2 regions of the Thiohalorhabdus methylotrophus genome follow, and region 2 is predicted to be linked to the other one. Evidence: riboswitches for the same ligand, from Rfam matches in the RefSeq annotation. Region 2 holds a riboswitch; the other holds the start of a gene.
The links. Region 2 has a riboswitch for cobalamin ahead of ACERLL_RS06440 (TonB-dependent receptor plug domain-containing protein). Riboswitches for the same ligand answer to the same signal wherever they lie in the genome.
Positions count from the first base shown of each region.

Region 1: linked by a shared signal. The riboswitch ahead of ACERLL_RS05280 (hypothetical protein) and the one ahead of ACERLL_RS06440 (TonB-dependent receptor plug domain-containing protein) in region 2 are both predicted to bind cobalamin.

Region 1 is NZ_JBGUAW010000003.1:176,577-187,176, forward strand. Features, by position in the region: gene modA (molybdate ABC transporter substrate-binding protein) at 1-808, opposite strand, end outside; gene ACERLL_RS05260 (TOBE domain-containing protein) at 868-1,677, opposite strand; gene ACERLL_RS05265 (NADH-quinone oxidoreductase subunit B family protein) at 1,865-2,674, shown strand; gene ACERLL_RS05270 (Ni/Fe hydrogenase subunit alpha) at 2,671-3,972, shown strand; gene ACERLL_RS05275 (hydrogenase maturation protease) at 3,969-4,415, shown strand; gene ACERLL_RS05280 (hypothetical protein) at 4,437-4,988, opposite strand; cobalamin riboswitch at 5,143-5,354, opposite strand; gene ACERLL_RS05285 (hypothetical protein) at 5,523-6,119, shown strand; gene ACERLL_RS05290 (MBL fold metallo-hydrolase) at 6,282-6,977, shown strand; gene ACERLL_RS05295 (carboxymuconolactone decarboxylase family protein) at 7,049-7,363, opposite strand; gene ACERLL_RS05300 (ABC transporter ATP-binding protein) at 7,566-8,252, shown strand; gene ACERLL_RS05305 (ABC transporter permease) at 8,249-10,600, shown strand, end outside.
Region 2 is NZ_JBGUAW010000004.1:54,794-65,393, reverse strand. Features, by position in the region: gene ACERLL_RS06470 (ATP-dependent zinc protease family protein) at 1-292, shown strand, start outside; gene rimK (30S ribosomal protein S6--L-glutamate ligase) at 289-1,194, shown strand; gene ACERLL_RS06460 (succinylglutamate desuccinylase/aspartoacylase family protein) at 1,194-2,234, shown strand; gene ACERLL_RS06455 (NTP/NDP exchange transporter) at 2,304-3,653, shown strand; gene ACERLL_RS06450 (aldo/keto reductase) at 3,650-4,582, shown strand; gene ACERLL_RS06445 (PepSY domain-containing protein) at 4,560-6,107, opposite strand; gene ACERLL_RS06440 (TonB-dependent receptor plug domain-containing protein) at 6,120-8,099, opposite strand; cobalamin riboswitch at 8,251-8,506, opposite strand; gene ACERLL_RS06435 (PQQ-dependent sugar dehydrogenase) at 8,623-9,810, opposite strand; gene ACERLL_RS06430 (carbonic anhydrase) at 9,879-10,577, opposite strand.

The DNA.
Region 1 (10,600 bases), on a different contig from region 2:
CGAAAGCCTCGATCACCTCCGCCGCCTCGGGCCCCCTGAGATAGTCCACCAGGGCGCGGGCGGCGGGCTCGTCCGCCGCGTCCGCCAGCAGCACCGCCTGCTGGCGGATGGGATCATAGTAGGACTGGGGGACCAGCCAGCGGGACCCCTCCCCGGGCCGGTTGGGTCCGCTGATCTGGGAGAGGGCGACGAAGCCGAGCTCGGCGTTGTGGCTGGCCACGAACTGATGCGCCTGCCCGATGTTCTCGCCGCGCACGATGGCTCCCTTCAGATCCTCCCAATGCCCAAGGGCCTGCAGGGTCTGCTGGGCCGCGAGGCCGTAGGGCGCCGTCTCGGGGTTGGCGATGCTCAGGTGGCGGAAATCGCCTTTGGCCAGGGTTCCGGGACCGTCCACCTGGCGCGGGTCGGGACTCCAAAGCGCGATGCGTCCCCGCGCGTAAGTGAAGCGGCCACCCGGCGCGGCTTCCCCGGCCTCCTCGAGCTTGCGGGGCCGGCGGGTGTCGGCGGCAAGAAAGACTCCGAACGGCGCGCCGTTGCGGATCTGCGCGTAGAGCTTGCCGGTGGAGCCGGTGCTGATGCGCATATGGTGGCCGGTGGCGGCCTCGAAATCGGGCTGGATGGCGTGTATGGCGGCGCTGAAGTTGGAGGACACCGCCACTTTCACCTCGCCGGCGTGGGCGGGGAGCACGCCACCGACCAGCGAACCGCCCAGGATGCCAAGGGCGCCGAGGAAACGGCGCAGGCAGGAGGGGAGGCTCGGGTGGGCCCCGTGATGGGGCGGCCCGTTGAAGGCGGCAAACGCTGCCATGGGCGTCCTTTCTCTCTTGTCTTGCCTGGCGTTTTGGCGCCCTCGGTGGTTCAGCTCGCTCAGCCGTTCACCGCCAGGATCACGTGCGAGGCCTTGATCAGGGCGCAGGCCGCCGCGCCCTCGCGGAGCCCCAGGTCGTCGGCGCTTTCGTTGGTCACCACCGCGCTCACGGTGCCACCCCCGGGCAGACGCAGGGTGACGCCGGCCTCCACCTCGCCGTGCTCTACCCGCTCCACGGTGCCGCACAGGCGATTGCGCGCGCTGGTGTGCTGGCCGTCCTCCCCGCCGGCCAGGATGATGTGCGTGGCCTTCACCAGGGCCATGACGTCCTTGCCCTCGCTCAGCCCAAGTTCATCGGCGCTGTGGTTGGTGATCACCCCCACCAGCGTCTCGCCCCCGCTCAGCTGAAGTGCCACCTCGGTGTTCACCGGTCCGCTCTGGAGCCGCATCACGCGGCCCCACCACTGGTTCCTCGCGCTCGTCTTCATGGCCATCCTCCCTATAAGCGCCCGCAGGCGTTCGGGGTCGCCGGATTCGGCGGCCAGCAGGTCCAGGAATCGCACGTAGGCGGCCTCAGCGGCTCGGAATTCGGCGATCATGTGCCGCCCGTGGTCGGTGAGCCGGGTTCCGCCGCCACCGCGTCCGCCGGAAACGCGCTCCACCAGGGGGGCGTCGGCCAGATTGTTCATGGCCTCGATCATGTCCCAGGCACGCTTGTAGCCCATGCCCATGGCCCGAGCGGCCTTGGCCATGGAGCCGAGCGTGTCGATGTGCTCCAGCAGCTCCGCCCGACCCTGGCCGAGGAAGCCGCGGGCCTCCTTTTCCAGCCACAGGCGCCCGGCGGGTCGGGTGGAGGACAATTGGGACACGGTGCGCTGCTCCGGGTGGAATTTCGCTATATTCGATCAGATATAACGGTGGCCGGCAAGGGCGGTGCCGGTCTCTACCGCGGATAGCACGGCCGCGCCGCGTCCGGACCCGGGGATTCCCTGACCGGCCGGGTTTGCGTAATGTGACCGGGTGAGGGGGCGAATCTCGCCACCACGGAGGACGGCAATGGGAGCGGCGAAACCGGGGGCGCGGCCGCGCGTGGCCGTCCACAAGCTCAGCTCCTGCGACGGCTGCCAGCTCGCCTTTCTCGATCTGGGCGAGGATCTGGTGCGGCTCGCCGAGCTGGTCGACTTCGTCCATTTCGCCGAGGCGGGTCCGGTGGACCCGGACGCCGAAGTGGACATCGCCTTCGTCGAGGGCAGCATCGCAACCCCCGACGAGGTGGCGCGGATCAAGCGCATCCGGGCCAACAGCCGCTACCTGGTGCCCATCGGCGCCTGCGCCACCTCCGGCGGCATCCAGGCCCTGCGCAATCTGCACGACGGGGAGAAGTGGCTGGCGGAGGTCTACCCTTCCCCGGAGTACGTGGAGAGCCTGGCCACCTCCACGGGCATCGCCGACAACGTGGACGTGGACTACGAGCTGTGGGGCTGCCCGGTAAACGGCCGCCAGGTGCTCGCGGCGGTCCGCGCGCTGCTCTGGGGGGTGGATCCGGTGCCCGAGCAGGACAAGGTGTGCATGGAGTGCAAGCGCGCCGGCAACGTCTGCGTTCTGGTGAGCCGCGGGACGCCCTGCCTGGGGCCGGTTACCGTCACCGGCTGTGGCGCCCTGTGTCCCGCCTTCGGCCGCGACTGCTACGGCTGCTACGGGCCGGCGGAGAACCCCAATACGGAGGCGCTGGGACGTCGCTTCCGGGGGCTGGGTCTGCTGCCCGAGGAGGTGGCGCGCCGCTTCCACTTCATCCACAGCCACCGGGAGCCCCTGCGCTCCGCCGGCCGTCGGTGGCGCGAGGACCGGGGGGCGGACGATCCGTGAGCGATGCCGGGCGCCGCATCGATATCCGGGTCCCGGTGCTTGCCCGGGTGGAGGGGGAGGGCGCGTTGGAGGTGCACGCCGAGGCCGGCCGTATCACCGACCTCCGCCTGCGTATCTACGAGCCGCCGCGGCTGTTCGAGCGGTTCCTGGTGGGCCGGGACCACTCGGAGGTGGCCGACGCCGTGGCCCGCATATGCGGCATATGCCCGGTGGCCTACCAGATGAGCGCCGTGCAGGCCCTGGAGTCCATCTTCGGCGTGGAGCCGGACGAGTGGGTGCGCGCCATGCGTCGCGTGTTCTACTGCGGCGAGTGGATCCAGAGCCACGCCCTGCACATCCACCTGCTCGCGGCCCCGGACTTCTTCGGCTACGAAAGCGCCCTGGCCATGACCGCTGACCACCCGGGGGAGGTACGTCGCGGCATGCGCCTGCAGGCTCTGGGCAACGAGGTCATGGCCCTGTTCGGCGCCCGGGCGGTGCACCCGGTGGGAGCGCGGGTGGGCGGCTTTCACCACGCCCCCGCCGCGGCGGCCGTACGCGACCTGCGCGCCCGGCTGGAGGCCGCCCTCCCGGAGGCGGAGGCGCTGGTGCGCTGGGCCGCCGGCTTCCCCCTTCCCGATAATGGCCAGGATTTCCCCTATCTGGCCCTGCGCAACGGCGCGGACTATCCCATGAACCGGGGACGGCTCAGCGCCTCCACGGGACTGGACGCCCCCGTCTCCGAGCTCGCCGACCACGTGGCCGAGGAGCAGGTGCCCCACTCCACGGCCTTCCACGCCCGCCTGCACGGCGAGCCCTACCTGGTGGGTCCGCTGGCCCGTCTGAACCTCAACGCCGACCTGCTGCCGACGGAGACCCGGGCCCTGCTGGGGGAAACGGGGCCGGCGCTGCCCAGCACCAATCCCTTCCATTCCCTGCCCGCCCGGGCCCTGGAGATCCACGCCGCCCTGGTGGAGGCGGTGCGGCTCCTCGCGGATTATCGGGCTCCGGAACGGCCCCACGCCGAGGTGACGCCGCGGGCGGGGGTCGGCTACGGCGCCACCGAGGCGCCGCGTGGGCTGTTGTGGCACCGCTACGAGACCGACGGGTCCGGACGCGTCACCGCCGCCCGGATTATGCCGCCCACCAGCCAGAATCAGGCGCGCATGGAGGAGGATTTACGGGCCACCCTGGAGGCGCGCGGACTGGACGCCCCGGACGCGGAGCTACGGTTCCTGGGAGAGCGGGTGATCCGCAATTACGATCCCTGCATCTCCTGCGCCACCCACTTTCTGGACCTGACCGTCCGGCGCCGATGACCAGCGTGGCGGTGCTCGGCATCGGCTCGCCCTTCGGCGGCGACCGGCTGGGCTGGGCGGTGGTGGAGGCGCTGCGGGCGGGAGCCCGGGACGGCTGGCCGGAGGTCCGCTTCCGGGCGCTGGACCGGCCGGGTGCCGGACTCGTGGCCCATCTGGAGGGGATGGACCACGCCGTGCTCGTGGACGCGGTACGCACCGGGGCGGCCCCGGGCACGCTCCACCGCATCACCGACCGCGCGCGGCTGCCCGTTACGGATGCCCTGTCCTCCCACGGCTTCGGGCTGGCCGAGGGGCTGGCCCTCGCCGAACGGCTGGGACAGCTCCCCGAGTGGGTGGTCATCGGAGTCGAGGCGGACCCGGGCTCCGAGCCCCGGCAGGAGACGGTGGGCCGGGCCGTCGCTCTGGTGCGCGCCGAGGTTGCCGCCCGGCTGGCGGGGTTCTAATGTCCTGTCTGGGACAGGGCCCTAGGCCGCCGTCTCCAGGCGGTCCAGGATCGCCGCCTCGGCCGGACTGGTGAGGGAGAGCACACGGATCAGCTCGCGCTCCTCCATGCCGTTGCGCAGCCGGGCGCGGCAGTGGCGCTGGATGCGCGCCGTGTCCAGGTCCGGGTCGGTCAGCTCCAGACAGCGACGGTCCAGCAATCGCTCCACGCGATTCCGGGCCAGCGGGTCCGCGCCCGCCTCCCCGCGGTAGATCCAGAGTACCGGGCCCCTGCTCGCCTGATAGGGAAGGAAGAAGCGGGCGGCTTCCGTCTGGCCGTTCCGAAGCAGGGCGGACCACAGGTGGTCGGTGAGCTCTCCGGGCTGTGCGGTCCCGGACGGTAGCTCGGCGCGCACCCGGTCCAGAAGGCATCGGACCCGGGTCCGGATGCGCTGGTCGGCAGCCGGTCCGGAGCCTTCGTGAATTCGCAGGACGCGGCCCAGATGCTGGGCGGCCCAGTGCAGGGTGGCGGAATCGGAAGCTCGGGAGCAGAGAGGGCCGAAGCCGGAGGCCGGCCGGGAAGGGGGAGTGCTCATGGGGATCTCCAATCGCCGCGGTAGCGCGTTTCGGTCGATTGGAGCCAACGCGGAGGAGCCGGGATAACGGGGGATGCGGCGGCCCGCCGATCCCGGAGCCCTGGTCCGGAAAACCGGACTGCGACGCGAAGGCTCGCGGGTTCTCCTCCATCACGTGGACGGAGGCCCTCCGGCAGGTCTTCGGACTCAGGGGCCATCTACGGCCGCGGCTTCCCACCCCCAAGGGCAGTGCCCGGGCCGCCCGGTTCGGCGGCCCATGCGGCTTTCGCTCCCCAATACCGCTGCGCGTCAGTCCCGGAATCGCACCGGGTTCCCTCTTGCGTCACCCCAAGATTTGGGGGGTGAGCCGGAGCATAGGCCCAAGATACGGGGTTATGCGGCGCGGGACAAGAGGTCGTTGCGGCAAAGGAGGAAATGGCCTACTGTCCTGAATCACAAAATCCTCTGTCCGCCGGTCCGGCAGGTCGGTCCGGTGAGGGGGGGACGAGAGCGGCGCAGTCCGTCCGGACTGCGCGCCGACTGGCAGGAATTCCCATGCAAGGAGCGGCTATGGGTGTCTCCCGGGCCCTGCGCATTACGCTGACAACGGTGTCCCTGGCGATCCCGGTCGCGGCCGTGGCGGAGCCCGCGCTCGGGCCTAGCGTCTATGGTGGCCTCTCCTTTCACCATACCGAGCCTTCCGGCAACCGGTCCGGGGATTCCTACGGCAGCACGGGCCTCAGCTTCGGCCTCGACTATCAGATTCCGCAGAGCGCGGTCTTCTCCATCGTGCCTTTCACGGCCCTTTCCCTGGAGAACTCGGACAACGCGGCGAGCTCCCGGGCCTCGGTGAACAACGGCGTCGCGGCCCTGGAGGGTCGGGTCTGGTACCGGAGCTTCTTCATGGGCCTGCACGGCGGCTACTATGTCCAGGAGGTGAGCTACAGCGACGCGACCCGCAAGGGCGGCGGGTTCGGCTGGGGGCTCAGTCTGGGCACCAAGCCCAGCGCCTCCCTGGGGGCCGGTCTCGCGGAAGGTACCTATGTCATGGTGCAGATCGATCACGGCAAGAATCTGGACGTGGGGCCGCAGCCCGACGCGGATCGGGATATCAAGGCCTTCCGGCTCTTCATGGGCTACCGCTTCCCCTAGCCCGGTGCGGATCGGGACGGTTGAAAGGGGCTCCGCGGGGCGGGAACAAAGGGCCCGATCAGCTATCTAATATTCGTACACGCTGATTCACTAATATTGAAGCCGGTTCAGCGCTGGAACAGACTGGAAAGCAACGAGCCGGAAAGCCACGAGGGGGCAGCCATGATCTTCCGTCAGCTCTTCGAGTCCGAGACTTCCACCTATACCTATCTGCTGGGCGACGAGGAGACCCGCGAGGCGGTCCTCATCGACCCGGTGGCGGCCATGGTTGATCGGGACCTGGAGGTCCTGGAGGAGCACGGCCTCACCCTGAAATATGTGCTGGAGACCCACGTCCACGCCGACCACGTGGCCGGCGACAATACGCTCCGGGAGCGGACCGGCTGCCGGGTCGGCGTCCCCGAGCAGAGCGGCGTGGACTGCTCGGATTTCAAGGTCCGCGAGGGCGAGCCCGTCGAGGTGGGCGGAATCCGTATCGAGCCGCTGTACACGCCCGGCCATACCGATGACAGCCACTGCTACGTGGTGGGAGACCGGGTGCTCACCGGTGATACGCTGCTCATCGATGGATGCGGCCGCACCGACTTCCAGAACGGCAGTGCCGGGGACCTGTTCGAATCGGTGCGGAACAAGCTGTTCACGCTCCCGGAGCAGACCCTGGTCTATCCGGGCCACGACTACAACTTCCGCCATGTCTCCACCATCGGCCAGGAGAAGGAGCGCAACCCGCGCCTCGGCCTGAGCAACGACCGGGCGGATTTCCTGGAAATCATGGCCAACCTCGATCTGCCCTATCCCAAGCGGATCGACGAGGCCGTTCCCGCCAACAAGCAGTGTGGTCGCGGCAACGCCGCCTGATCCCTTTCAGGCCGCATTCCCCCCACGGCCGGACGCCGGGGCGTGAGCCCCGGCGTTTTTATGTGCGGCGCTCATCCCTCGCCGAGTACATCCTCCACCCAGCTCAGGGCGGCGGAGGTGAGGGGGAAGCCGATGGTGCTGGTCAGCAGGACAATGGTGTGCCGGACCTCCTGCGGGGTGGCTCCGGCCTCCAGGGCGCGCCGGGTGTGGCTGTGCACCGCTCCCTGCGAGCACAGGGTCGCGGCGGCGGCCAGCTGTACCAGGTTGGTCGTGCGCTCCTCCAGGGGGCCCACGCCCCGCGTGGTTTTGCCCAGGTCCTCCAGGGCCTCCAGGTAGCCGGGAAACTCTTTCTTGATGTGTCGGTAATGCGGAGGGAATTCGCTCATGGACCGCTCCCTGTCCTCCGTTGGCTGCATGGGCACCTTTCTTCCAGATTCCGCCCGGGCCCCCGGCCTTGCAACCCGGACGGCCCCCCGGTAGCGTGATTTCCCCCGACCGAGGCGTCCGGCGAAGGCGATCCGTCGCGGCGGCCGTGCTTCGCCTTGCCGGAACGGCCCGAGTCTCTCCACGCCCGCACAGGAGCGATCCGTGCCCGAAGCCGCAGAAGATTCCCGTGCCGTCCGCATCCAGGGGGTGGAATTTGCCTATCCCGGGGCGGACCGGCCCCTGCTGGCGGGGCTGGACCTTGCCCTGGAGCGGGGAGAGCTGGCCGCGGTGCTGGGCCCCAGCGGGGTGGGCAAGTCCACCCTGCTCAATCTCGTGGCGGGCCTGGCGGTTCCGCGTGCCGGGCGGGTGGAGGTGCTCGGCACCGAGGTCACCGGACTGAACGAGTCGAAGGCCGCCCGCTGGCGGCGCGGCAGCCTCGGCTTCGTATTCCAGCAGTTCCATCTGCTTCCCTACCTGACGGTGTCGGAGAACGTGGCCCTGCCCCTGGCCCTGAACGGGCAGCGCTGGGAGGAGGAGGCCGTGCGGTCCTTTCTGGAGCGCCTCGGCTTGGGAGAGCAGGCCGCCTCCTATCCGCGCCACCTCTCCGGCGGTCAGGCCCAGCGCGCCGCCATCGCCCGTGCGCTCATCCACCGGCCGCCCGTGCTGCTGGCCGATGAGCTCACCGGCAATCTGGACGAGGAGACGGCGGTGGCGGTCATGGATCTGCTGGTGGAGGCGGTGGAGGAGCTGGGCACCACGACCCTGGTGGTGACCCACGCCCCGGAGGTGGCTTCCCGCTCCCATACCCGCTACCGCCTCTCCCACCACCGCCTGCACCGCGAGCCGTGAGCCCCGTCCGCCTGCTGTTCCGGGCGCTGGTCTGGGGCCCGCTTTCCGGGCGCCCCATGCAGGCCGTCGGCATGGTCCTGGCCATCGCCCTGGGCGTGGCCATGGTGGCGGCCATCCACTGGGTCAACGCCTCGGCCCTGTACAGCTTCCAACAGGGCATCTCCGCGCTTTCCGGCCGGGCCGGAACCACGGTCCAGCCCACCAGCCGCGCCCTGGACCAGGGCCTGCTGCCGCGCATCCGCGCCATGCCGGAGGTGGCCGCCGCCTTCCCGGCACTGCGCATGGAGGTACCCACGGGTCCCGAGCGGGCGCTGCCCGTGCTGGGGGTGGATCTGCTGCGCGATGCCGCCGTTCGCGGCAGCTATCTCCCCGACCTGGGCGGCACGGGGATCGAATTCGACGACCTGCTGGGCAAGGGGGCCGTGCTCCTGGGCCGGGAGGCGGCCCGGCGGCTGGACAAGGGGCCCGGAGACAGCCTCCGGGTGCAGATCGGCACGGAGCCGGTGGTGCTGCGCGTGGCGGGCCTGCTTCCCGACGAGGCGTTCTGGTCCGACGGCGCGGTCATGGACATCGCCACCGCCCAGTGGACCTTCAATCGCCTCGGCGAGCTGGACCGCATCGACGTGGTCCTCCGCAGTCCTGACCTGCGGGCGGCCTTCGCCGAGCGCCTGGAACGGGTGGCGGGGGAGGGCGTGCGCCTTTCCCGGCCCGGCCTGGAGGCGCACCGGCTCGACGCCATGACCCGCGCCTACCGCACCAACCTCAACGTCCTGGCCCTGGTGGGGCTGCTAACCGCCGCGTTCCTAGTGTACAGCCTGCTAACGCTGTCCATGCGCCGCCGCCGCACCCAGTTCGCGGTGCTGCGGGTGCTAGGCATGGAGCGCGGCCGACTGGCCGGGTGGCTGCTGGGCGAGGGGCTGGTGCTGGGGCTGCTGGGCGGCCTGCTGGGCCTGGTGCTGGGCCTGACCCTGGCCTGGATCGGGGTGGAGGCCCTGGGCGGCGATCTGGGGGCGGGCTATTTCAGCGACATCCGGGCCCGGCTCCATACCCAGTGGTGGGACATGCTCGGGCTCGGGGCCCTGGGCGTGCTGGCCGCGGTGCTGGGGACGCTGGCCCCGGTGGTGGACAATGTCCGGGGTGCCGGGGAGGCGGCCATGCGCCGGGGCGGCGCGGAGGAGCGGCGTGGCCCGGGACCGGTGATACGCCTCGGGCTGGCGGCCCTGGCCCTGACTACCGCGGGCGCGCTCTCCCGGTTCCCGGCCTGGAACGGCCTGCCGGTGGCCGGCTACGTGGCCATCCTGCTGGTGCTGGGGGCCGGACTGCTGTTGGCGCCCCCGGCCTTGCGCCTGTTCGCGCGGGGGCTGCCGGTGAGTCGGCGCGCCGTGGCCGCCTTGGTGGCACGCTCACAGCTTCTCGGCGCGCCACGCCGGGCCGCACTGGCGGTGAGCGCCGCGCTGGTGAGCTTCGCCCTGCTGGTGGCCATGTCCACCATGATCCACTCCTTCCGGGGCAGCGTGGTGGCGTGGCTGGACCAGATCCTGGCCGCCGACCTCTACGTGCGCAGCGGGCCGGGCGGGCAGACCACCTACATCTCAAAGGCGACCTGGAAGGCCATCGCGGGCTGGCGGGACGTCCGCCACCTAGACCCCTTCCGGCGGGCCGAGCTGGATTGGGCGCCGGGCGGAGCCTCGGGACCCGATGCACCGGTGGAGATCACCGCCCGGCGTCTGGATCTGGCGGAGACCCGGAACGCCATCGAGGTGATGCGCGGACGCTGGCCGCAGCCCGGCGAGGACCGGGCGGTACTGGTATCCGAGGTCTTCGCCCGCAAGTACGGAACGGAGGTGGGGGATGTCCTGCGCGTGCCCCTGGGCGGGGAGCTACGGCGCCTGGAGGTGGCCGGGGTATGGCGGGACTACTCCTACCAGTGGGGGCATCTGCTCATGGAGCGCGCCACCTATGCGGCGCTCGCCGGGGACCGGCGGGTGGACCAGATCGCCCTGTACCTCGCCCCCCGGGCGGACAAGGAAGCGGTGCGTAAGCGGCTGGAGGAGACCTTCGCGGACGCCCCGGCCCTGGAGATCGCCGACGCCGGGGAGATTCGCGGCACCAGCCTGGAGATCTTCGACCGTAGCTTCGCGGTGACCTATGTGCTGGTGGTGGTGGCGGTGGGTGTGGGGCTGGTGGGTACCCTGCAGTCCTTGGCGGTGCAGGCCATCGAGCGCCGCGGCGAGCTGGCCATGCTGCGCTTCCTCGGCTTCCGGGTGGCGGACGTGGCCCGTGCCCAGGCCTACGAGGCCGGCCTGACCGGGGCTTTCGGCGGCATCCTCGGAATGGCGGTGGGCGCG
Region 2 (10,600 bases):
CCCGGCCCAGGGAGACCGCACCGCGGTGATCGCCAGCGCCCCCGCGACGGATCGCCGCTGGGTTCGGGATTCCGGCGGCCACCGCGAACGCCGCTATGTGATCGAGACACCCATCGTTCTGGGCGGCGCCACCTGGCGGGTGGAGATGACCCTCACCAATCGGGATACCATGAAATTCCGGATGCTGCTGGGGCGGACGGCCCTTCAGGGGCGGTACTCGGTGGACCCCGGCCGCTCCTACCTTGGCGGTCGTCCGGCCGCGGTGCCGGGGCACCAAAAGGGCAAGGCATGAAGCTGGCCATTCTGTCGCGCAACCGCCGCCTCTATTCCACGCGCCGCCTCGCCGAGGCCGCGGTTCATCGGGGCCACGAGGTCCACATCATCGACCCCCTGCGCTGCACCATCGACATCGCCTCGCAGCGCCCCGGCATCCAGTTCAAGAAGCAGGCCCTGACCGGGTTCGACGCCGTGGTGCCGCGTATCGGCGCCTCCATCACCTTCTATGGGCTGGCGGTGGTGCGGCAGTTCGAGATGATGGGCGTCTATCCCCTCAACGAGTCCGTGGCCATCGGCCGCTCCCGCGACAAGCTGCGCTCCCTGCAGCTCCTCGCCCGGTCGGGCGTGGGGCTGCCACTCACCGGCTTCGCCCACTCGGTGGACGACACCGAGGCCCTGGTGGAGATGGTGGGCGGGGCCCCGCTGGTGGTGAAGCTCCTGGAGGGCACCCAGGGCCGCGGGGTGGTGCTCGCCGAGACCCAGAAGGCCGCGGAGAGCGTGATCGACGCCTTTCGCGAGCTGGACGCCAACTTCCTGGTCCAGGAGTTCATCCGCGAGGCGGCGGGGGCGGACATGCGCTGCTTCGTCATCGGTGACAAGGTGGTGGCGTCCATGAAGCGCCAGGCCAAGGAGGGCGAGTTCCGCTCCAACCTCCATCGGGGCGGCGCCGCCACCCTCACCAAGCTCACCCCCGAGGAGCGCTCCACCGCCCTGCGGGCGGCTAAGACCATGGGGCTGAACGTGGCGGGGGTGGACATCCTGCGCTCCAACCATGGCCCCGTGGTCATGGAGGTAAATTCCTCCCCCGGGCTGGAGGGGATCGAGACGGCCACCCGGAAGGACGTGGCCAATACCCTGGTGCAGTTCATCGAGAAGAACGCCAAGCCCAACCACACCCGCACGCGAGGCAAGGGGTAATGCCCGACCCCTTCACCATCCACGGCCAGGTCATCCGGCCCGGGAGCCGGACCACCGTGGATCTGCCCGTGGCCCAGCTCCATACCCACACCCCGGTGAACATGCCCATCCACGTGGTGCGCGGCCGGCGTGACGGCCCCCGGGTGTTCGTGAGCGCCGCCATCCACGGCGACGAGCTCAACGGCGTGGAGATCATCCGCCGCCTGCTCCGGCACCGGGCCCTCAAGCGCATGCGCGGCACGCTGGTGGCGGTGCCCATCGTCAACGTCCACGGGGTGCTCCACCACTCCCGATATCTCCCTGACCGCCGCGACCTCAACCGCTCCTTCCCGGGGTCCGAGCGGGGCTCGCTGGCCGCGCGGCTGGCACACCTGTTCATGAGCGAGGTGGTGGACAACTGCACCTACGGCATCGACTTGCACACCGGCGCCATCCATCGCGGCAATCTGCCGCAGATCCGCGCCGATCTGGACGACCCCGAGGCCGCCCGGTTGGCCAAGCTGTTCGGCGTGCCCGTCATTCTTAATTCCAGCCTGCGGGACGGCTCGCTACGCCAGTCCGCCAGCGACCGCAACGTGCCCGTCCTGCTCTACGAGGCCGGAGAGGCCCTGCGCTTCGACGAGTTCTCTATCCGCGTCGGCGTGCGCGGCGTGCTCAACGTGCTCCGGGCGCTGGGCATGCTGCGTCCTAGCCGTCGCAAGCGTCCGCTGCCGGAGCCCTACGTGGCCCGCTCCAGCACCTGGGTGCGGGCGCCGCAGAGCGGCTTCCTGCGCACCACCACCGAGCTCGGCGCCCTGGTGAAGAAAGGGGACCGGCTGGGCGTGGTCTCCGACCCCTTCGGCGAGCAGGAAGAGGCCGTGACCGCTCTGGGCGACGGCATCGTGGTGGGGCGGACGCACCTCCCCCTGGTCAACGAGGGGGACGGCCTGTTCCACATCGCCCGCTTCGAGGCCGCCGACGAGGTGGCCGCGGAGCTGGAGGCCTTCCAGTCCGGCGAGGAGGCCTTCACTGGCGGCGAGCAGGGGGAAGAGCCCGGCTGACGGATCGGCCTTTCCCGGCTGTCCCCGGTCCATCGGCGGACAGCCCCGGAAACGAGTAAGGATCGGCATATGCAAGGCGCCCTGTCGCATCGCCTCCTGGCGCTCCTGAACCGCTGGGTGGGGGTGCGGGAGACGGAGGTCCGGGCCCTGGTCTGGGCCTTTCTCTACTTCTTCAGCCTTCTCGCGGGCTACTACGTCCTGCGGCCCATTCGGGACGAGATGGGTATCCAGGGCGGTGTGGAGAACCTGCCCTGGATGTTCACCGCCACCTTCGTGGCCATGCTGGCGGCCATCCCCCTGTACGGCGCGGCTTCCGCCCGCTTCCCCCGCCGCCGCCTGATCCCCGGCGTGTACCTCTTCTTCCTGGTCAACCTCCTGCTGTTCTACGGCGCCTTCCGGGTGGTGGAGGACCCGGCCTGGGTGGCGCGGGTGTTCTTCGTCTGGGTGAGCGTCTTCAACCTGTTCGTGGTCTCGGTGTTCTGGACCTTCATGGCGGATCTGTTCAGCAACGAGCAGGGCCGCCGGCTGTTCGGCGCCGTGGCCGCCGGCGGCAGCGCGGGGGCCATCGCCGGGCCGGCGCTCACCACCGGTCTGGTGCAGCTAGTGGGGATCGCGGAGCTGCTGCTGGTGTCCGCGACGCTGCTGACGTTCACCTTGCTGTGCATCAGCCGGCTGCTCGCCCAGGCGGCGCGGCTGCGCGGATCCGGTGCCGGCGAGCCGGCGTCCCCGGGTTCCGGCGACGAAGGGGCCGCGACTCGGGGGCTCGGTGGCGGCGCTTGGAGCGGTATCCGGCTCCTGGCGCGTAGCCCCTACCTGCTCGGCATCGCCGGCTACATCCTGCTGTACACGGCCACCTCCACTTTCCTGTACTTCGAGCAGGCCCATATCGTGGAGGACAGCTTAGCCCAGGCCGCCGACCGCACCGCGCTGTTTGCCGCCATGGACCTGGCGGTCAACATCCTGACGCTCGGCGTGCAGCTATTCGTCACCGGCCGGGTGGTGAGCCGGCTGGGCGTGGGCGTGGCGCTGGGACTGCTCCCGGCCCTGGTGGCCCTAGGCTTCGGGGTGCTGGCTCTCGCCCCGGTGCTTGGGGTGCTGGTGGTGTTCCAGGTGCTGCGGCGGGCGGCGAGCTACGCCCTGGCCCGGCCGGCCCGGGAGGTGCTGTTCACGGTGGTGGGTCGGGAGGAACGGTACAAAGCGAAGAACGTAATCGATACAGTGGTTTATAGGGGGGGCGATGCGGCCACCGGCTGGGTGTTCGCCGGACTCACCGGCCTCGGCCTGGGGCTGGCGGCCATGGCCGCGGTGGCTGTTCCCCTGGCGGTGGGATGGCTGGCCCTCGGCGTGGGCCTGGGCCGGCGTCAGGAGGCCCTGAGCCGCGGAACCGATGCGGCGGCACAACAAGGAGACCGAGGATGAGGCACACCCTTTCCGGCATAACCCGGCGCACGGCGCTGAAGCTGATGGCCGCCGCGGGCGGATTGGCCCTGTCGGGCGGGGCGCCGGCGGTCCGCGCCGAGAAGTCCCTGCGGACCCGGGAGATCCCCGCCAGCGGCGAGTCCATCCCGGTGGTGGGGCTGGGCACGGCGCGCACCTTCGATGTCGGGCCGGGGGAGGCGGAGCGGGCTCCCCTGTACCGGGTTCTGGAGGAATTCTTCGCGGCGGGCGGGCGGGTCATCGACACCTCGCCCATGTACGGCACTGCGGAGACCGTGGTGGGCGATCTGCTGACGGAGATGAAGCATCCGGAGGTCTTCTACGCCACCAAGGTCTGGACCCGGGGCGAGCGGTCCGGGATCAGGCAGATGGAGCGCTCCGCGGAGCGCATGCGCACGGAGGTCATCGACCTCATGCAGGTGCACAACCTGGTGGACTGGCGGACCCACCTGGAGACCCTGGAGCGCTGGAAGGCGGAGGGCCGGATCCGCTACCTGGGCATCACCCACTACGTGAATTCCGCCTTCGACGAGCTGGCCCGGATCATGAAGCAGCGGGACCTGGATTTCGTCCAGCTCCCCTATAACCTGGCCAACCGGGAGGCGGCGGACCGGCTCCTGCCGCTGGCGGCGGACCGCGGGATCGCCGTGCTGGTGAACGAGCCCTTCGAGACCGGCGCCCTGTTCGGCCAGGTGGGCGACATGGAAGTGCCGCCCTGGGCCCGGGAATTCGGCGCCGAGACCTGGGCGCAGTTCTTCCTCAAGTTCATCCTCGCCCGGCCGGAGGTCACCTGCGTCATCCCGGCCACCAGCGACCCGCAGCACATGGCCGACGACATGCGGGCGGGGATGGGCGCGCTCCCCGACGCGCAGCAGCAGGAGCGCATGGTCAAGCTCTGGGAGTCGCTCTAGCCGGGCCTCCGTGGCGCTTCCGCCCGCGAAGCCAGCGCCACGTGAGGACCACGCCGGTGGCCGACAGGAGCGTGCCGCCGCCCATCAGGAGCAGGACCAGGGGATACCAGACGCCCTCGCGCCGCATCCCCGTGGTGAAGTCCCAGCTGTGCAGGCCGTTGTAGAGCCACCGGTCCCGGCGGCTGGCGGCGCTCTCCCGGAGCGCCACCACGCCGCGCCGGGGATCGAGGTACAGCCAGGTGCGGGCCGGGTCCGCGAAGCGCACCCGCAGCACCGGCCAGCTGCGCGCCCGCCGTCCCAAGCGGTGCCGCCGATCCCGGTAATAGTAGCCGTCCGGTTCGTCGAGCCAGACCGCATCGCGGATGGCCGGAATCCCCCGGCGATCCCGGAACGGGCCGAGCAGGGCTTCCCGGCCGAAGGCGCGGAACGGTTCCGGATCGGGGACGTCCGCCGCCACCAGGGCCGATTGGCCGGTTTCCCTGTGCGCCAGGAAGTAGGGCTGTCCGTCCACCTGGACCAGGGACAGCGCGCGCACGGGGCCGGATTCCCGCCCCAGGGCCGCTAGCGCCCCGTCCGGGGAGCGCCGGAAGGCCGCCGGCCGCAGCGGCCCCCCGGCCAGGACGCCTTCGGCGTCGAAGCGCGTCCCGGTGCCGGGCGGCCATCCCAAGGGGTCCAGGGAGAGCATGCCGCTCACCGACCAGCCAAGGACGAGGGCGCCCGCGAGCAGGCCGGACCAGTGGTGCCACGCCCGCATCCCCCGGTACGGGGAAGTGCCGCGCCGGTCCCCGGGGCGCCGCAGCACCAGCAGGCCCGGAATCAGCCCGCCCAGCACCATGACGCTGCCCAGACCCGCCAGGCCGATCACCAGCCAGCGCCAAAGCTCCGGGTGGCGCCGCAGGCTGGTGGGGTAGAGCCAGTGGGTGACGGGGCCGGCATAGGCCCAAAGCCGCTCGGAAGCGGTCACGGACTGGACCACCTGGCCGGTGCGGCTGGAGACGTAGACCCGGGTATCCGCGGCGTCCCCCAGGGCATACCGGTATAGAGGGCGGTGCGGCGCGTACTGGCCGCCGAAGGTCCACTGGTCCGGCTCGGTGAGGCGCCCGGTGAGGCGGACCGGGGCCTCCCCGTCGGCCCAGGAGCGGGCCGCCCGCGCCGCCCGATCCGTGTCCACCCGGCCGACGGGCGTGCCCGTATCGGCATAGTAGGCATGCCATCGGCCAGCCGCGAGGACGTGATAGGCCGGCCGGTCCCGGAAGGTGCTCAGGCGCACGGCTTCCGGAGGGGCGTCCATCCCGGCCCGCGACCACACCGTGGCCGGGGAGAGCAGTCCCGCCCCGGAGGGCAGGGCCGGAAGCCGGGCACGGCGTTCCGGGGCGGCCAGGTCCGGATAGGAAACGAACATCATCACCACACCGGAGGCGAACCAGGCCAGGAGGAGCAGGCTCAGGACCAGCCCCAGGTAGCGGTGCACGGGAAGAAGGCCGCGCAGCCACCAGCTCCGTCGCGTGAAACGGGACATGGGCATGGCCGTTCCCCGCTAGAAGCTGTAGGTGTAGGTGGCCTGGAGATTGCGCGGCGTACCGAGATACCTGTACGCGTAGTCATCGCCGCTGGCGGCTCGGACCCCGCTCCCCAGCTGGGAGGCGTACCGGCGATCGAGGAGGTTCTCCAGCCGCAGACCCAGCCGGTGGCGCCTGGCGGCGTCCAGGTGGCGGTAGGCGGAGAGGTCGAAGACCCAGTAGCGGCCGTAGGTTTCGCGGCTGCCGGCCACGGTGTTGGCCACCTTGCCCACGTAGAGGGCCGTGAGTTGGCCGCCGGTCACCCCGCCGGGGGTGTCGTAGCCCAGCAGAGCCTTGAGGAAGCTGCGGGGGATCTCGTCGATCTGCTCCGAGCTGCCGCGCTCGGTGGCCTCGGTGTAGGTGGCCGCCACCTGGCCCCGCCAGCGGCGCCCCAGCCGCAGTCCCAGCTTGCCCTCGGCCCCCTTGCTGATCACCCGGTTATCGGCGTTGACGAAGGTATCCCCCTCCACCTGGACCAGGTCCTTGATGCGGCGGTAGAAGCCGGATGCCTCCCAGGTTAGGGAATTCCCGCCGCCCAGCCGGTGGCTGCCGCCGAATCCGCCGTTCACGCTGAAGCTCTCCTCGGCGTCCAGGTCCGGGTTGCCGGCCGCGCAGCAGGGGTCGTCCACGAACTGTTCGTAGGCCGTGGGCAGACGAAAGGCCGTTCCCGTGGAGGCCCGGAAATGGGTGCCGCCCGGCAGCGGGCGCCGGCCGCTCAGGTTCCACACCGTTTTCTCGCCGCCCTTCTCGGCGTCGTGATAGCGCACCCCGAGGGCCAGGTCGGTGCGGGGCGCGAAGGAGAGGTGGGGCCGGTATTGGCCGTAGACCGCCGCCACGGCCTCGCGCTCCTGGTCGATGCGCAGGACGTAGTCCTCGCCGTAGTACTCGTGGTAATCGGCGCCGAGGACCCAGGTGGAGCCGTCCGCCTGGAAGAAGCGCGCTGTTGCGCGGGCGCCGTACTCCTCGAAGCCCCACTCCTCGTCCTTGTAGAGGGTCTGCTTGTTGCCGCTGCCGTCCAGGCCCACCCGCGTGAAATCGGTCCACCACTCGTGCCAGTAGGCCTGGGCCTCCAGGGCGAAGCGCCGACCCCACTGCCGGTCCCAGTTGACGTAGGCCAGATGCTCCGTCCGGTCGTTGCTGGCGTGGTGCTGATTGTAGGGCCGCGCGTAGTCCAGGTCGGCCTCGTTGCGCTGGAGGAAGAGCTGGACATTGCCGGCGGCTCCCAGGTCGTGCCGGGATTTCAGGCCTGCGGTAAGGCGGTCGTATCCGCGGTCGTCCTTGCGGGCATTGGGCTCGTAGGCGCCGTCCGGGAAGGGCTGGAATCCCTTGCTCCCGTCCCGGCGGGCAAAGGCCAGCACCTGGTGGTTCTCGCTGCCGCCGGCGCCCCAGGCGCTCAGGGCGCCCTCCTTCAGGGTGCCGGCGGAAGCGCTTACCTGGCCGGAAGCTCGGGATCGCGGGTCGCGGGTGATCACGTTCACTACCCCGGCCACCGCCTGGGTGCCGTAGAAGAGGCTCTCGGCGCCCTTGATCACCTCGATGCGCTTCACCATGTGGGTGCTCAGGGTGTCCAGGGGTGTGGTGGAGCCGTACAGGCGGTTGTTGACCCGGACCCCGTCCACCAGCCACAGGATGTCCTTGGCCCGGGAGCCCTGGAGGGAAACATTGACGTAGTCCGCCCGCCCGCTCCGGGGTGCCACGTACAGGCCGGGAGCGAACATCTGGAGGGCCTGGCCGAGATCGTCCACGTTGGCCCGGTCCAGGTCCGCCCGGCTGATCACCTCCACGGCGTGGCCGTGCTCCTCCAGCTCGAACATGAGACTCGGGCGGGCGGCCTCTACCGATATGGCATCCAGGCTGGCGGATTCCGATCCCTGCGCCGATGCCGCTGCGGGGACGAGGGCTGTGATGGCCAGGAAAAGGGGGGCAGCAGCCCGCTGCTTCGGGAATACGGGGTGCATAGGTCTCCAATCCCTTGGTCGAAAGGGGAAAATTGGAGCCTGCGTGAAAGCTCAGGGGGCGAAGGGGCCACCCGGGGGCTGCGAAGGGTGGGCGCACGGCAACGAGTCGCCCCCCAAGCCCTAGACGCGAAGGCTCGGGTTGTCGAGCGCCGGGTGGCGCTCCCCTTCGGCAGGTCTTCGGACTGAGGGGCGGGCCGAATCATTCGGCTGGCCTTGGACCGCGGCTTCCCATCCCCTACCGCTCGGCCCGGAGGGCGGACCGAGGGAGGAGGGACAGTGCCTGGGCGCTTGCGCCCGGGCGGTCCTCGTTCCCCAACACCGCTGCGCGTCAGTCCCGGATTCGCACCGGGTTCCCTTTTCACGGACAGCCCTTGCGGACTGTCCGAACCGAGAGGTCGGCAAGATTATCGGACCAGGGCCGGGGAGGCAACCGGAGCAAATCCCTCGTAGGGGCAAGGCGGTGTCGGAAGGGGCGGGGACGACTCGCCCGGCGCGGACGGGGAAGTCCCGCCGGGATGGGCACTCACGGGCGGCCGGGGATATCCATGCGCAGGATGCGGTCGTCGGACTGGCGGGGCCGTCCCCGGCCGTCCCGGTTGCTGGTGAGCACGTAGAGGGCGCCGTCCGGACCCTCCACGGCGGCGCGCAGGCGGCCGAAGCGGCTGGCGCCGTCCTCGGCCCGGAACCAGCGCTCGATGCGCTCGATCCGGTAGTCCCCGTCACGGCGCAGACGGAGATGGAGCAGCGCCTCGCTGCCCAGGGTGGCCACGAACAGGTCGCCCTTGTGGAAGGTCATTCCGGCCGGAGGCGTGGTGTTCTCGGGCCAGGCGGTAATGGGGTTGATGAAGGGCGTCTCCTCGGGGGCGCCCACCACCTCCGGCCAGCCGTAGTTGCCGCCCTTGCGGAGCACGTTGAGCTCGTCATGGGCCTGCAGGCCCATTTCCCCGGAGGGGCCGTGCTCCGAGGCGAGCAGGGCGCCGGTGCGCGGATCCCAGGCCAGGCCCTGCGGGTTGCGGTGGCCCAGGGAGTAGACCGGAGAGCCGGGAATGGGGTTGTCCGGCGGGATCTTCCCCTCGGGGGTCACCCGCAGGATCTTGCCGGCCAGCGAGCTCCGCTGCTGTGCCAGCTGGCGCTCGAAGGTCTCCCCGGCGGTTACATAGAGCATGCCGTCCGGGCCGAAGGCGATGCGGCCGCCGTCGTGGAAGCGCCCGCCGGGAATGCCGTCCAGGATCACCCGGTCGAGCTCGCCGTGGTCGCCGCGGTGGCGGAGGCGCACCACCCGGTTGGTGAGTCCGCTGGGGCCCTCGTAGGTGTGCATGAGGTAGACGTAGGGGCGCCCGGGAAAATCGGGATGGAGGGCGATGCCCATGAGGCCGGCTTCCCCGGCGGAGTACACCTCCAGCTCCGCGTAGGGCGCCTCCTGGAGGGTGCCGCCGCGGATCAGCCGGACCCGGCCGGGGCGCTCGGTGACCAGGGCGTCCCCCTGGCCGCCTGGAAGGAAGGCCAGGCTCCAGGGCACCTCCAGGTTGGCTACCCAGGTGGATACCCGGACATCCTCCGGCTCGGGCACGTAGACATCGTCCACCGACTGCGGCTCGGGGCCCACCTCCACGGCGCACCCGTGGGTGGAGAAGCCGAGAAGCAGCACGAGGGCGGCGAGCAGATAGGGAAGGGCCCGCCGCCGTAGAAGGGGCTGGTATACCGGTTCCATGGGGCGCCCTTTCTTTTGGATGCCTCATGGCCAGTCTGTACCCTCCGACCCGTCAGGGGGAACCGGGGTTACGGGTAACAGGCGCTCTGGGGCCGGGGGCGCTTCCGGGTCACCTCCAGATCGCGCAGCTTCCCGTCATGCAGGCTGTAGATCCAACCGTGCACCTCCAGGGGCTGGCCGCGCTCCCAGGCTTCCCGCACCACCTGCGTGCGGCAGACGTTGGCTACCTGGTGCTGCACGTTGATCTCGCAGAGGCGATCCACCCGGGCTTCAAAATCCAAGGGATCCAGCTCTTCGCGGTGCTGGTCCGCCACGTCCCGGATCATCTCCAGCCAGCCGGTAATGAAGCCCGACCCCTTGCCTTCGAGAGCAGCGCGTATACCGCCGCAGCCGTAGTGGCCGGTGACGATCACGTGGCGCACCTTGAGGACCTCCACCGCGTACTGGAGTACGGAGAGGTAATTGAAGTCGTTATGGGGGGCAAGGTTGGCCACGTTGCGGTGGACGAAGATTTCACCGGGCTTGCGGTCGACGATCTGGTTGGCCGGGACGCGGCTGTCCGCGCAGCCGATCCAGAAGTATGCCGGAGACTGCTGACGGGCCAGCTCAGAGAAGAAGTCCGGATGCTCGGCTTGCACGCCCTCCGCCCAGCGGTGGTTGTGCTCGAGCAGGTTGCGGATGTCACCCATGGGATAGGCCCACTTTGCAGGGATGTCGTGAAATATGAGGGTACCGGCCAGCCCCCGGCCGTCCATGACGCCCGTCAAACGGGGTCGCCTATGCGCCCCCT